DNA from 3 places in the Desulfofarcimen acetoxidans DSM 771 genome. Region 3 is predicted to be linked to each of the others. Evidence: riboswitches for the same ligand, from Rfam matches in the RefSeq annotation. Region 3 holds a riboswitch; each other region holds the start of a gene.
The links. A riboswitch is a leader RNA that binds a small molecule or an ion and turns the genes downstream of it on or off. The one in region 3 is predicted to bind cyclic di-GMP.

Region 1: another riboswitch for cyclic di-GMP. It lies ahead of DTOX_RS19335 (hypothetical protein); the one in region 3 lies ahead of DTOX_RS24945 (methyl-accepting chemotaxis protein).
Region 2: another riboswitch for cyclic di-GMP. It lies ahead of DTOX_RS18430 (hypothetical protein); the one in region 3 lies ahead of DTOX_RS24945 (methyl-accepting chemotaxis protein).

The regions. Positions count from the first base shown of each region.
Region 1 covers NC_013216.1:4,173,629-4,178,480, reverse strand. Annotated here, with positions in the region: gene DTOX_RS19360 (Fic family protein) at 1-61, shown strand, start outside; gene DTOX_RS19355 (hypothetical protein) at 260-496, opposite strand; gene DTOX_RS19350 (hypothetical protein) at 524-943, opposite strand; gene DTOX_RS19345 (SDR family NAD(P)-dependent oxidoreductase) at 1,529-2,566, shown strand; gene DTOX_RS19340 (VanZ family protein) at 2,570-3,058, shown strand; cyclic di-GMP riboswitch class I at 3,152-3,239, shown strand; gene DTOX_RS19335 (hypothetical protein) at 3,314-3,571, shown strand; gene DTOX_RS21755 (S-layer homology domain-containing protein) at 3,950-4,852, shown strand, end outside.
Region 2 covers NC_013216.1:3,971,596-3,976,447, reverse strand. Annotated here, with positions in the region: gene DTOX_RS18440 (RtcB family protein) at 1-98, shown strand, start outside; gene lepB (signal peptidase I) at 95-355, shown strand; gene DTOX_RS18435 (methyl-accepting chemotaxis protein) at 1,051-2,244, shown strand; gene DTOX_RS18430 (hypothetical protein) at 2,607-2,831, opposite strand; cyclic di-GMP riboswitch class II at 3,014-3,098, opposite strand; gene DTOX_RS18425 (ABC transporter ATP-binding protein) at 3,616-4,587, shown strand; gene DTOX_RS18420 (ABC transporter permease) at 4,696-4,852, shown strand, end outside.
Region 3 covers NC_013216.1:3,607,896-3,612,747, reverse strand. Annotated here, with positions in the region: gene DTOX_RS16500 (hypothetical protein) at 276-926, opposite strand; gene DTOX_RS16495 (hypothetical protein) at 986-1,768, shown strand; partial or broken gene DTOX_RS23195 (transposase) at 1,938-2,078, opposite strand; gene DTOX_RS24945 (methyl-accepting chemotaxis protein) at 2,628-3,455, opposite strand; cyclic di-GMP riboswitch class II at 3,506-3,590, opposite strand; gene DTOX_RS16485 (DUF3786 domain-containing protein) at 4,143-4,852, opposite strand, start outside.

The DNA.
Region 1 (4,852 bases), 570 kb from region 3:
CATAAAAATCGGCGCTGGCCGCAGCACAGCCTATATTCGCAATCATGAATCACGAGAGTAAACAGCCTATTATCACCTCTGTGACCAATAACAAGAACTATTACCAGATAACCATTTTCATTAATCTCATATATGGCTCGGTAATTGAACCGCATTAAATACATGATTTAAATACTCTGACTTTATTTGGGAGCAAGTGATTCGTTTTGGTATGCTGTTTAGCAAAAGGCAGGCTTTATGAGGAGCACCTGCCTTAATTTTATTTGTTCTTAGTGATTTTTTTGATATTTTCGATTAATTGTTGATCTCTTGTTTTTCTTAATAGGTAATAAAGCTTTATTTTTTTAATTATTAGTTCAAAAATAACAGAAATTAAAATCGATAATAATATTTGCAACCATAAGGATAATTTATTTAAATAAGTTGTTATGATTATGATTCCTATAAATATTTCTAAAGCTATTCTTAATAATGAGATAAATTTAACAAAATTCATTTTAAGTTATTCTCCCAAGTAATCTTATTAATTCTCGTCATCTATATGTTTTTTAATTTCATATAATGCACCCTTAACTTTTTGAATAGTTTCATAATCATTGCCTGCTGCTGATAAATAATCGCCTATTCTGTCTATTAATACGTGTTGAGGTATATGTGTGGCAATACTTAAACGCACAAAATTTTCTATTGCGGCTTGATAATCCTCTTCCTGTAAACCACGAACAATTTTTTGCACATTAGTAATTCTTTCTTCCGTCCATTTAATACCACCAATTACTATGCCTGTAGTAACAACAGTACTAATAACCGAAGGTAATCCATAAGCGGCAATTGCTGATTTTAGAGCAATAAAAGCCTTACCGGCAATAGCACCATGTCCAACAAGAAATTTGCCCATTACAACTAAACCCTTGTATAGTAAGGATAATTCTATAAGAGGCATTTTCAATCACCTCCTCTCTCAAATTTATCTTTGGCATTCATAGTTTTCATAGTTATATAATTGTACATATTGAATATATATCCTTCTGTATGATTATAAAATTTTTCGACAATATTCGCTATTGTGTCTATTCATTGATATATTACTTGTCTGCTCAATTCCATAGCTGCAAACAGATACCGGATTTCCTGAACATGCAGGGCTGTTATAGATCTCCGTAAAAGATTAACAGCTATTTTTCTAAATAAATCAGACCCAATAATATAATAGGATGGAGCTGCGTAGGCAATTATCCACTTGTGCAACAAAAGGATTTCATAATTCTATGACCATTTACTGGCAGTCTATGGTATAATAATTACAAGGGGAGAGTAAAGACTTTAGGCTGTCGGCTATTGTACCGGCAGTATTATACAATAGCAAGAACAACTAAAACATAGATGATAAACCTTGGACTCGACTTAACTTTAATCATTAAGTTCAGATGTAAATATTGATGTGCAATTGAGCGAAAGCATAAAAAAATGCAATATTATAACTATATTGGTGGATGTTAATATTATAAATCTGTGGAGGTTGGAATTAATGGTTATGCACGTGGGTCATAAATCACCGGATACCGGTAAAATATACCTTATTACCGGAGCGGCAGGTTTTATCGGATTCTTCTTGTCCAAGAGACTGCTGGAGCAAGGCTGCCGGGTAATTGGTATTGACAATATAAATGATTACTATGATGTTAAGCTTAAGTACGCCCGTTTGGAACAGCTTAAACTCTTTGAGCAGTTTACCTTTGTTGAGGGTGACATTTCAGATAAGGATGTAATAACCGGGACCTTTCAGGAGTATAGGCCTAATATTGTGGTAAACCTGGCAGCTCAAGCCGGAGTGCGGTATTCCCTGGAGAATCCTGACGCATATATCCAGAGCAATATCATAGGTTTTTTTAACATTCTTGAAGCCTGCAGATATAGCCCGGTTGATCACCTGGTTTATGCATCATCAAGTTCTGTATATGGATCTAACAAAAAAGTACCGTTTGAAGAATCGGATTTCGTAGATCACCCGGTATCACTCTATGCAGCCACGAAAAAATCAAACGAATTGATGGCTCATACTTACAGTCACCTGTATAAAATACCGTCAACAGGACTGAGGTTTTTCACAGTTTACGGTCCGATGGGCCGCCCCGATATGGCATATTTCGGTTTCACGCAGAGGTACTTTGCGGGAGAGCCTATCAGAATATTCAACAATGGCGATTTTGAAAATGATCTTTACCGGGATTTTACTTACATTGATGATATCGTAGAGGGCATTGAGCGGCTTCTATGTAAAGCCCCTGATAAGACTGTCCCGCATAAAGTCTTTAATATTGGAAACAACAGTCCTGAAAAGCTGATGGTATTTATCGAAACGCTGGAGAAGTGCTTGAGCAAGTCTGCCGGGAGAGAGATAGTATTTAATAAAATATATGAGCCTATTAAGCCCGGTGACGTACCGGCAACATATGCGGATACCGGTTTGCTGCAGGAAGCCGTGGGATTTAAACCTGAGACTTCGATAGAAGAGGGGTTGCAAAGATTTGCTGATTGGTATGTTGAGTATTATAAGATGAAGTAGGTTATGGCAATGACCTGTAAAATATTAGATGTAAAGATTGGAAAGTCTCTGTTTTTATCCTGGTTATTGGTATTGGCATGGATGTCCTTCATATTTTATTTATCCTCGCAGCCGGCACCGGTATCCAATTCGCTCAGTAAAAAGGTGGCAAAAACTGTTATTGAAGGTGTCGATAAGGTTGAGGGACGAGATGCAAAAGCTTATAAATTAAATAAAGTAAATAATTTAACCCGTGACTATGCTCATGGAGGCGTATTTGGGGTATTGAGTATTCTTGCGCTCAGTGCGCTGCGCAAAAGCGGTTTCAAAAGCCGCGCTGCATATTTGACTGCCTTTTTAATTTGTGCATGCTACGCTTGTACGGATGAGTTTCATCAAATATTTGTTTCCGGCAGGGGAGCTGAATTTCAGGATTGGCTGAAGGATTGTTTGGGTACGATATTGGGCCTTGGCTTGTACTTTTTTGTTGCGGCATTTAATAAATGGTCATAATTTTGTGTGTATCCGTCAAGTTATCCTAATATCTCTCTATATTTAGACAGATGTGTTTACTTCTTGATGAATTTAAGTTAAAATAGTAAAAATAGCCTTAGAGGGCAAATCTGGCGAAAGCCAGAGACGCAAAGCCAAGGGTCTAAGTTGCATTAAGCGATAAGATAGCCTGGTTGCAAAAGACTATACCATAAATGGTAAGATCTCCTTAAGGCCTTTTGTTATTATTTCATCTCATTAAGGAGGTTTTTTATTTTGGCCTTTAGTTTTGTTCTGTCCAGGTTTATAAGAAAAAGTACTGCCGCAAATAATGATATTAGCAATATTTTAAGTTTAAAAGAACAATTAACTAAGGTTGGCTTTAATCCCAGTGAAGTTGATTACATGATTATGATAAACAGTAATGGTTGTGCTCTTATTGATCTCGATTCAAAAAGCATTAAAACAATTGAAGATCTTTTAAAAGAACAATTGCGCTTTTCTTGTAAATGCCTGGAGCTTGCCAGAGATTAGTGAAATTAATTAGTTAATCGAAATAGGCCAATCATCGAAAGTATGGTTGGCCTTTTCGTAATATGTATTATTAGCTTGTATAATTAATGTAAATTACAGAAATAGCCTTAAAAATAGAGGAATTTGTGGTGTTAATGTAGAAATATTATTCCATCTCAGGGATTAAAACATAAGTTTTTATGAGCCTGATAAAATTTTTTGGGGGGATGCATTTGGACGAACTGAGCTTGACCGTAACACGTCATCTTATAAACCAATGAATAGGTCTTTATCATCCTACTGTTAACTATAAGAAGTAAAGGGTGCCGGGTTTTATTTTTAGTTATGCGCAGCCCCAAAGCGGTTGTTGCTTATTAAACAAAAAGGGAGGTATTGTATTTGCAATCAAGTAAGAGAGTTTTTATTATTGCGCTTGCTGTATGCTTGTTGCTTGGAGTTGCAGGCTCCGTGATGGCCGGCGAGTTATCTGATATTAGCGGGCACTGGGCTAATAATCAAATTAACAGCTGGTTAAATCAGGGTCTGGTATTCGGATATCCGGACGGAACGTTTAAACCGGATAAAGAAATGTCCAGAGCCGAATTTGTCGCACTCGTGAATAGGTCTTTTAAAATTCAAAATTCAAATGAAACCAACAGTTTTACGGATGTAAAGACAGGCGATTGGTTCAGTAAGGATGTAGAGGCGGCCAGAGTTGCCGGTTATATCTCCGGCTATGAAGACAATACTTTTAGACCTGACCGGAATATCAGCCGCCAGGAAGTTGCCGTGATAGTAACCAGGCTGCTGAAACTTGATACAGCCGGTGATTTAACAGAGTTGGACAAGTTCGCTGACAGAAGCAGCATACCGTCCTGGTCGCAGGCCGGACTGAATGCGGCGGTTAAAAACGGCATTATTAACGGTTACCCTGATAAAACTGTTCAACCCTTTAAAGCTATAACCAGGGCGGAAGCTATAGTTTGCTTGAATGCAGCCATAGCTAAGGGTTCGACGACAGTTGAGAAATCCGGGATAGAAGGAAAAGTAACCTATAAGGGCAGTGCCGTAAAAGATGCGGCAGTTAAATTATTTGATAAAGACGGTTTTCAGGTAATAAAGCAAACCACAACTGACGCAAAAGGTTTGTATAAACTTGAGGTGGATCCCGGTGTTTACGATTTGACGGCTACTACAGACAAAACTGTGGGCTATGCCAGTGATGTTTCAGCTGCTGCTGATAAAATTACCGCTCAGGATCTTACTTTAGAAGACGGAGCTATAATAACCGGTAGACTAAAT
Region 2 (4,852 bases), 360 kb from region 3:
CCTATAAGAATATGGATGACATCGTAAACAATATCGGGCCGACGGCAGATATTGTGAAAGTTATTAAACCGATTTATAACTTTAAGGCGGGGGAATAGGATTAATCGGAAGGCATTATCTGAATAATAGTATTGTTTATATTAATGGCAAACCGTTAAAAGAACCTTATATATCTGAATTACCTATTAATAAATTTGAATCATATAAAATACCGGCTAATAATATTTTTTTAATGGGTGATAATGGAAATAATGGTTATGATAGTAGATATTGGGGAGCGCTCTCTATTAATAGTATTATAGGTAAAGCAGAGTTTATATATTATTCATTTGATGAAATAAAAATATTAGAGTAAATATTTAAGATATATAGTTATTACCTTCTTTTTCTCGGGGACTGAGCAAGCGAGGCATCACGAGCTATTCGCAGTATGACCACTTATCGTCGAAGGCGACCCATTTAATCAGCAGGTGAGGAATACTATTCACCTCATGTTATTGAGTGCGGTACTGGCCGTTGTAAATCCCTGTATGACTACAGACGGTCTGTTACGAAAGGATATAGATTAAAATCTATATCCTTTCGTTATGCCGCTGTAAACATCAAGACTTGTGTGATGGGGCCGCTATTGTCGTTGAAGATCGCTGGTAGCTGTACCACTATAACTTAGACGTGGTGCACGACTGGCTGGGAATGTTGAAAATAATGGCACACCGAACATTCAGCAGGCTTTAACTCACACACAGCCTGGGGAGGATGATTTGCAGAGGGCTGTAGATGAGTTAAGTCGGCAATAAGAAAACAGCAGCGATATAAATTTGTTATTTTTTGAAGTTAATAATTAAGAAATATATTATTATGTAATATAACGCAAAATAAATGTCGGTATTCTACAATTATACCGGATTTTAATATTTTTATCTTGTAGATATGTCAAAGTAATTGTAAAATATCTATTAATTATTGTAAGAAGATTTTCACTATTGTTGATGAAATATTTAATAAAAGTTAATTAAATTAAGTAAACATAATAAGAGAGGATATAGCATTATGTTTTTAAATTTCTCAAAACCTAAGTCTACTACAGATAGCCTAACTAAGAGAGATAATTCTGATTTTATTACCGCATTAGCTGCTTTTTCCTTAGCTCATACTGAATTAATATCTTTTCAAGCTATGCTAAAGATACAGGAGATAACAATAAAAGCATCGGAATTGTCTGCTACCAGTCAGCAAATGACTGGTATGACTGAAGAGGTTTCTTCCTCCGTTCAGCATATTAATGCTACTATGGAGCAGGTAAAAGCTGGGTCAGAAGAAGGTGTCAGTAAGATTAATATTTTGTCTCAATTTGGCGATAAAACAGGAGATGTCATATTAGAAATGGTTAGCAATGTGGAGGAACTAGGAAAACAGGTAAAACAAATAGACCATATAAGTCAGAATGTAGCTTATATAGCGGATCAAACTAATTTACTGGCTCTAAATGCCGCTATTGAAGCGGCTAGAGCAGGCGAGGCAGGCAGGGGTTTTAATGTTGTGGCAGAAGAAGTACGAAAACTGGCTGCACAAACCAAGGATGCCGTCGGTAATGTAAAAAAAATATCCGAACAAATGAATTTAAAATCGTCTATAACAAATGACAACATATTAAATGTGAAGAACACTTTTGAACAGTATCTGGATGAGTCAAACAACGTTGGTGGTATATTTCAGGAGGGTACAATCCAAATTGAAGAATGTGCCAGTATGATTGCCAATATATCAGGTGCTACAGAGGAACAAAATGCCATTGCTACAAATTTATCAGATTTATCCGAAGCTCTTGCAGAAACAAGTGAGTATATCGGCAATCTTTTGAGAAATGAAGCAGATAACCTGTGCGAAATAATAAATCCGAGTCTAGTATTATCCGGTAGTAAATCGGTTATAAGTATCCTGGCTGCCAGACTAATAGATCATGCCAATTTCCTTAAGAAGACTATAGCAGATGCAGGTAAAAAAGTGAAAGTTACTGGTTACAAGGAATGTGCCTTTGGCAAATGGTATGAGGAAAACAGGGACAAATACAGTTCTATAAAGGCTTATGTAGAAGTGGATTTGCCCCATAGAAGAGTACACGAGGCAGCTGAAAATTTATCAATGGATTGTAATTCAAAAAATATTGAAAAATTGATGCTTGCCTCTTCAGATATGTTAAAAGCTTTTATTAATCTTCAAGATAATCTTAAAACAAAGAATTAAAACCTTAAAAAGGACTAACTATCAGATTAGGATGGTTAATATCATTATTCATAAATAGAGGTAATATATTTCTAATAAAAATAAATATTATTGGGTTACATTTATTGTGTAACCTTTTTTTGTTTCCCTAGCTAACAGGCATAATGTCGCTCTTGATTTTGATACCGGGCCAAGTGAAACTACCATCCATATGATATTTATAGTGATAATAAGTACAAAAAAGAGGGATAGATTATTCTACCCCTCCTGGACTCTCGACACATGCGATATGCTTGACTTAGCAAATGCACAGTTAGTTAAGCAGCCAAAGACGAAGCGTTTAAGAATAAGCACTTTAACTTGGAATTATATATAAACTATTGTTAGCTAAGTAATTTTTTAGCCCTATCATATTGATTTGGAAATAAATCCGCAGGAACCATATCCATACCTTTTTCCTTAAGGACCATGTATCTGGCACACTTACTACAATCTGTCATGCAATATTTCTTCTTGTACAATTCTGCTGTTGAGGGCATACTTGCCATTTTATCATTAAAAAATGGACATGTTTTTAAGCGTGGACATTCAGACATTTTTTTAACCATCCTCCTTTGATGTCCTTATTTTAAAATAACCCTAAAATAACTAACTGTGCTTTACTAAGTAATTACTACATTTTTAACTTTATAATCCACGAAGATGAGTTTTTAATCAATAATTTGATAATTGTTCAAATTTTATTATGTTTTTTTAAAAACAGTACTTTAAAAAATAAAAACCGACCTTTTTTCTTCAAGGTCGGTTGCATCACTAACTCAATCAACTCTAAGATGCCCAGATAAAGAGTTGATGTCATAGTTCCCAAGAAACTCATTAATTTTATATTTATAATCGCAAGGGATTATAATACTTTCATGTTAATTTACTGTATAGAAGCATTATAGTTTGGTAATCCGGGATGGTTAATTGCAGCACTTCATTTTTAGGTACTACATTCCATGTGTTAAATATTCTCTATAAAACGGCGTATTCCTGCAAAAGTAGAATATAAGTGGGCAATTAAACAGCGTTTTATAGAACTAGTGTAAAACTGTAATTTGGGGATTTTAGGTGATGAAATACTGCGAAAAAAATATAAATTCAAGGTGTGGCCGGAAATCTGCGGGCTGTACGGAACTCATCAAGATTTGGAGTGTCCGAATAACCCAGGAGCGTTCGCCCGGTAGGGCGACAAGTATATACACAAACACTTCCTCTACTGTATAATTGGATCGTGGAAAGAAAAACAAACCATTGCGTTTACAATATTAACTATCATATCGAGTTTTGAGCAAAACACCAATACCGTTTGCATTGGCAATACGGGATTCTTATTACAGGGTGATGCAGATGAGTGATAAAGTCAGAGAAAAAGTAGTTTATGCCAGGTATTTGGTAAAGTCTTATGATGGTTTTGAAGCAGTGAAGGGTGTCAATATGGAAGTATACCGAGGCAATTGCTTGGGTCTGCTGGGTCCTAACGGTGCAGGGAAAACATCTATAGTAAAAATGATTTGCGGTTTTTCCCCGGTTACTTCAGGCAAACTCGAAGTATTTGGGGAAAATATTATGTCAAGAGGCAGGAGCATTAAGGGGAGAATCGGTGTGGTGCCGCAGGAAGATAACCTGGATCAGGAGCTGACTGTGCGCCAAAATCTGATTGTTTATGCCAGTTATTTTAGGATGAAAAAGGCACTGGCACTCAAGCGCTCAGACGAGATACTGGAGTTTATGGATTTAACTGAAAAATCCCGTGAGGTCGTAGATAACCTTTCCGGAGGTTTAAAGCGGCGTTTGACTATAGGGAGGGCGCTGATCAACAATCCGGAGCTATTAATTCTGGATGAACCAACTACTGGATTAGATCCTTATGCCCGTCACCTGGTTTGGCAGCGCTTAAGAAAACTAAAGGAAGCCGGTACAACCATACTTTTGACGACACACTATTTAGAAGAGGCTGAGCAGCTTTGTGACATGCTTGTAGTAATTTATAGGGGTAAAGTCTTGGAGCAAGGTACGCCGCAGGAACTGGTAGACCGGCATGTTGGTCAAGAGGTTTTAGAGTTAGGAATTGCTTCAGAGCATTATGATTCTCTTTTAAATGGCTGCGAAGAAATGGTTAAAGGCAGTCAGACATTGGGTGACGATGTGCTTCTCTTTACTAATCACGGTCGGGAATTATCCCGGTTGGTTTCTCAAAAAGCTGCTGAACTCGGATTGACCATTAATTACCGAAGACTCAGAGCCAGTAATTTAGAGGATGTATTTTTGAAGCTGACGGGTGAGAGTTTGGATGAAGAATCCTCCGGTAATCTTCAGTGACTGTCAATGTGTTTGTTATACGCGTGATTGTAGATGAAGTCAGCCTGAGTTAGAGAATAATATTGAATGATGGGTGTTTTGGTGTTATTTTGCGGGAGGTGGATGCTTATGAAAAAAATAAAACGTTTGTTGTCCGGTGTAACTACTGTTCCGGATTTATCCTGGCCGTTGGTTATGAAGGTTTTCTACCGCAATATGCTGGTTTTTAAAAAGACCTGGCAGGCCAATATCATGTTTAATTTTGTTGAGCCAATGCTTTACCTAT
Region 3 (4,852 bases):
GACAATAATAGACAAATTTTTCTTAGTTAACATAACGTACAAAACAGAAACCCGCCGTTTTCTCCCATGATGGGCGATTACGGCGGGTTTTGTGTTTTTCTGTGTTTACAGTTTTACTAGTTGCTTACATTAATCTTTTTTACAGAAATCCAATAATGATGCGGGTTTGAGCATTGTTGCGTTACTGCTGCACTGCTACATCCGCGAGCTGGAAATTTCCAGCTACAACAAACTCTAATTATCTTCGGTTTTCAGGGTTAGTTGTGGGTTGACATCTAACGTGGATATATACCGTATTTTGCTGTGATATAATCCCACGGTAGAAATCCTGCGTCAGCATCATCTGATGACATACAACTAGCGAAACGTGATACAGGTAGACCATCACTCACTCCACAAGATACACCATTCCAATAATCGTCTTTAACAATATTTTGATGGGTAACAAAGAGACCATATCCACCTTCTTGGGTAGGTGCAGGAAAACTGATTTTCCTAACCCATGCCGGATTTTCTTTTGTAAATACCATTTCTTCATCTACTACTAACTGTTTAGGTATTGGATCAGGTGGTAAATCACCTCCTAAAATTTGAACACCAGGTAAAACTTTTGTCGGGCCAAATTGATAAATTTTAATTCTAGCTCTTATGGGTTCTGTTATATTATAGGACTTATTATCAATTGTCCTTACTCCCATAACCCAAGTTGCGCTATACATATCCCCATCTGGTTGCGGATCATCTTTAAGTATACAACCAGAAATATAATAATCAGTATTGGTGGGTTGTTGAGGTGCTGGCTGTTCGGTAACGGTAACCTTTTTTTCCGGATCAAGCTCGAAAGTTTGATACCAGACAGTTTCATTTAAGTGCCATCCCTCTGCAGATCCAGGAGCATACCCGGAAGGAGCTGACTGTATTTTCAAATAATCCTTTAATTTTATACCAGACCAATCAGGCCAATTAAGAGTATCAAGCCATTGACATGACCCGGGGGAAACATAGAGAATCTGTTGAAAATCAATTATTTACATTACTAAAAAAAACACCGGTTTACTTCAACCGGGCAGCAGATTATAAGGAACTATCCAAAAAATATGATTATGTAGTGGTTGCAACCGGTAAAGATACTGCGGCAAAGGAAATGGGATTATGGATAGACTATGGGGTAGTACATCTTAGGGGAGGGCTGGTCTTTGGAACTTTTGAATCAACTTCATCGACAGTTTATTTTAATACCCGTTATGCAGGTCAAGGATATGCCAGGCTTGCGCCATGGAGTTCTACCCAGGCTATAATAGGTTTATGTAACATCGGTTGCAGTGAATATGAAATGGATAGGTTATATACTAATTTTTTAGAAGAAGAAAATTTGGCACATCTGGAGTTTTATTATAAGTTTTCATTACCAATATTCTCTACTGGTAGGGTAAGTAACTTTAAGTCAGGCAATGTTTTACTTGTGGGTCGTTCTGCTGGGTTAACAGAAAGATTACTTGGTACAGGTGCTGTTGAAGCTCTTATAAGTGGTATTTTGGCTGCAAGAGCAATGATCCATGATTTGGATTACGAATCTCTTGTTAAACCTTTACAAAAACACGTGGAAAACATTTCAGCAATTAGAGCCCCATATGAAAATCTCGATAACGAAGGCCTTGACAGGTTAGTAGCAATGATTAATACACCTGGTATTAAACAGGCTATTTATAATACAGGAATAAATTTTATCGATATGGCCGGAGGCATATTAAATAAAATTAAAAGTTAGACTTTAGTCTCAAAAAAAACTTTATATTTCGTAAAACAAGGAAATTTTACATCAAACTTTAAACAACAGGACTCGCTGGCTTTGGCTGTCGTTGCGGAATGGGGAGTAATTCTTGTGTCCATAATGATTCCATGAGAAAATTGAATGGCGAGCTTCTCTCGGTAGACTTACTTTGACAGCTTTGCCTGATCAAATCTCTTAATCTCAACGCTACTTTATCGCGTAATACCTTGTATCTATATTTTGTAACCCATACAATATGATATTTTATATCATATACCGAGTGACTACTTTTACTATATTCTGTCATAACATTCACCTCTATGTGAATGTTATCCTTTTCCTTCTCAAAATAATCACACTAAAGCTGTTCGCCTAAAGACGAAGGTTTTAGACCTAGCATTTTGAAAATAAACTGATGTATGGATTGTTGCCTCTGAATACGATCATTGTTGACAGCCTTCAATGTAACTTTGAATAATTTCTCATTAAGTTGCCACTTTTAAAGTGTCCTGTCGTAATCACTGAACAGTGCAAATGCAGTTACTCCCACAGATATCATCAATAGCTGCTCCAAGCTTGAATTTATCCGGCGATATGAATTAGAAGCTACCCCATATTCTAACCATATTGTTGGTGTAAGGAATCTTTAAAAAAATCAATATCACAAACAATAGTTTTCTTTGTGTTAAAGTCGTACATAATACTGCTGAAATAAAAAAGTATTTTTAAATGAAGTCCTGACCTAAAAGAAAGTATGGAAAAGGATGCTATTAATAACATTCTTATGAGCTGCAATTATGTAAATATTAGCTTTATTCAGAAAGTTTTCAGTTTAAATGGCTGGTCGTAAAGTTGCCTATTTTACTAACTCTGCAGCTATTTCTTTTAACTTATTTGAAATACCTTGACAACCTTCAATTGATATGGCAACCTCTTCCATTGAGGATGCCTGTTCTTCAGCTATAGTTGAAATTTGATTAATATGTTGATCTAGCTCTTGTATAGCACTCGTTATTTTAAGTAATATATCTGCCACTTCCTTAATAGAACCATTTGTGCGACTTGCCAATTTTCTTATTTCCCCTGCCACTACATTGAACCCCCTACCCAGGTCACCAGCCCTTGCTGCTTCAATGGCTGCGTTTAACCCAAGTAGGTGTGTTTGGGAGGATATTTCTTTAATTAAATTTAAAACCATATCTGTTTGTCGAATATTATTATTAATAGTGTCTACTTCGTTAGATAAGTCAACTGTTACTGATGCCAGTTCCTGAGAAGCAGAGGAGAGATTAGTTGTTGAATTATTTACAGTATCCAAGGATATCAATAATTTGTCAGCATGTTCTAAAAGTGCTTCATACGTAGTAATTGGCATAAAAATACCAATAGTACCGATCATTTTTCTATTATCTGTAAAAATTGGAGCAGCCTTACCCACATATGCAAAGCCATAAATATTTATATCTGTTATTTTATCTACTATACGGGATTGATTTTTAATTACCCTATCCGTTAATGATCCTGGCTTAATTAAGTCTCCTTTTTTTACATTATGATTAATTGCTATACCGGGCTCATAATATTTAAACTCTTTAAGATCAGTAATAGAAATAGCCACTTCAGCACCCCAGATTAATTTAAAACACTTGGAGGAATTAATTATATCACTCCATGATATGTCCATGATTTTAACCTCCCCAATTATATTTTTATGATATAAAATAGCCACTATTTTAAAATAGTGGCCGGTTGCATCACTTACTCAGTAAACCCCAGATGCCCAAATTATAGAGTTCACTTCATAGTATCCCGTATAAATATTATTGTTTAGATGGTGTATATATCAATTTTACTATTCTATAATTGTTTAAAAAACCCTTTATAAGCTAATGTTAATTTTTATTTACGTTAAGGCCGAATTTTTAAGATATTTTAATAGTTACTAAATAATTACCGGATAAAGCTGGTATAAATTTCCCCAAAAAAAGCATTAGTAAATAAAACCTAAAAATAAGGCTCACTGGCTTTGAGGGCTGTTGACAAATGACATAAGATCAATCTTTCACGAAAAAGGTGCCTGAAAACCCTTGATTTTCTTGGGTTCTCAACCCCCTTTTTTGTATAAAAGCATAGTTTGTCAACAGGCCCTTTGGCTGGCGAGCATAGTTGTTTAGTTTGGGTAGAAAGGCTTACTTTCGCGGTTACATCTTCTTGTTACACATTGTGATTATAATGTGCTATTTTTTTATTTTGAGGGGTTCATATATAAATAAAGTTTTTTAACGTTAAGATGTGGTCGGTAATCTTATATGGATATAAAAAGATCTTCCTTTCATAATTTAATCTCATATAAAAAATAATAATAAAATTCTTAACAGTGCCTGAGAGAGATTTTTTCTAACATCCTAACAAGCCCTGCGGTAATACCAAAGACTGATTGAATGTTGAGATTATCTTCTGCTGTGGAATCGAAAAATATATTGAGTTTGGATTCAAGTTCGTCTTCCGGCTTGCAATAACAAATGAGAATTGGGACTCTCGGTAGGGGGTGTAAAACTAGCGAAATATCAGAGGAATAATTTATCGTCGCTAGCTTTCCACCAAACAAATGTAAAATCATTTCAAAAAAATCAGTATGGGTATCTGCAATATGTTTCAGAGGTTTTTCACATATCGGCTCATAAAGCGGAATCCATGTCATCCCGTTTTTCAGTTCCCTAAAGGGAACCCATTCTCCGGTAACATTTTTTCCTGAACATGACAAAACATAGTCCAGTAATGGTAATGATAACCATGTAATTACGTGGCAATCAGATGTAATATTACCATTGGAATCAACAAAAAAGTCTTTTCCGAGACACTTGATTTTTAATTTCTCGCCAGAGAGCGATGCTCCCAGTCTTTTCGCTGATGAATAAAAATCTATGTTGGTAATTTCTCTTTTTAGTTGTCCCAGTATTTGCTGCTGCTGCTGTTCAATAGTCACCCGCTTATGTATTTTTATATCAAATCTTTCAGTTATATCATTTCCCAGGTGAGGGCAGTCGCCGAGACTTTTATGACCATTGATTACCGAAGTGG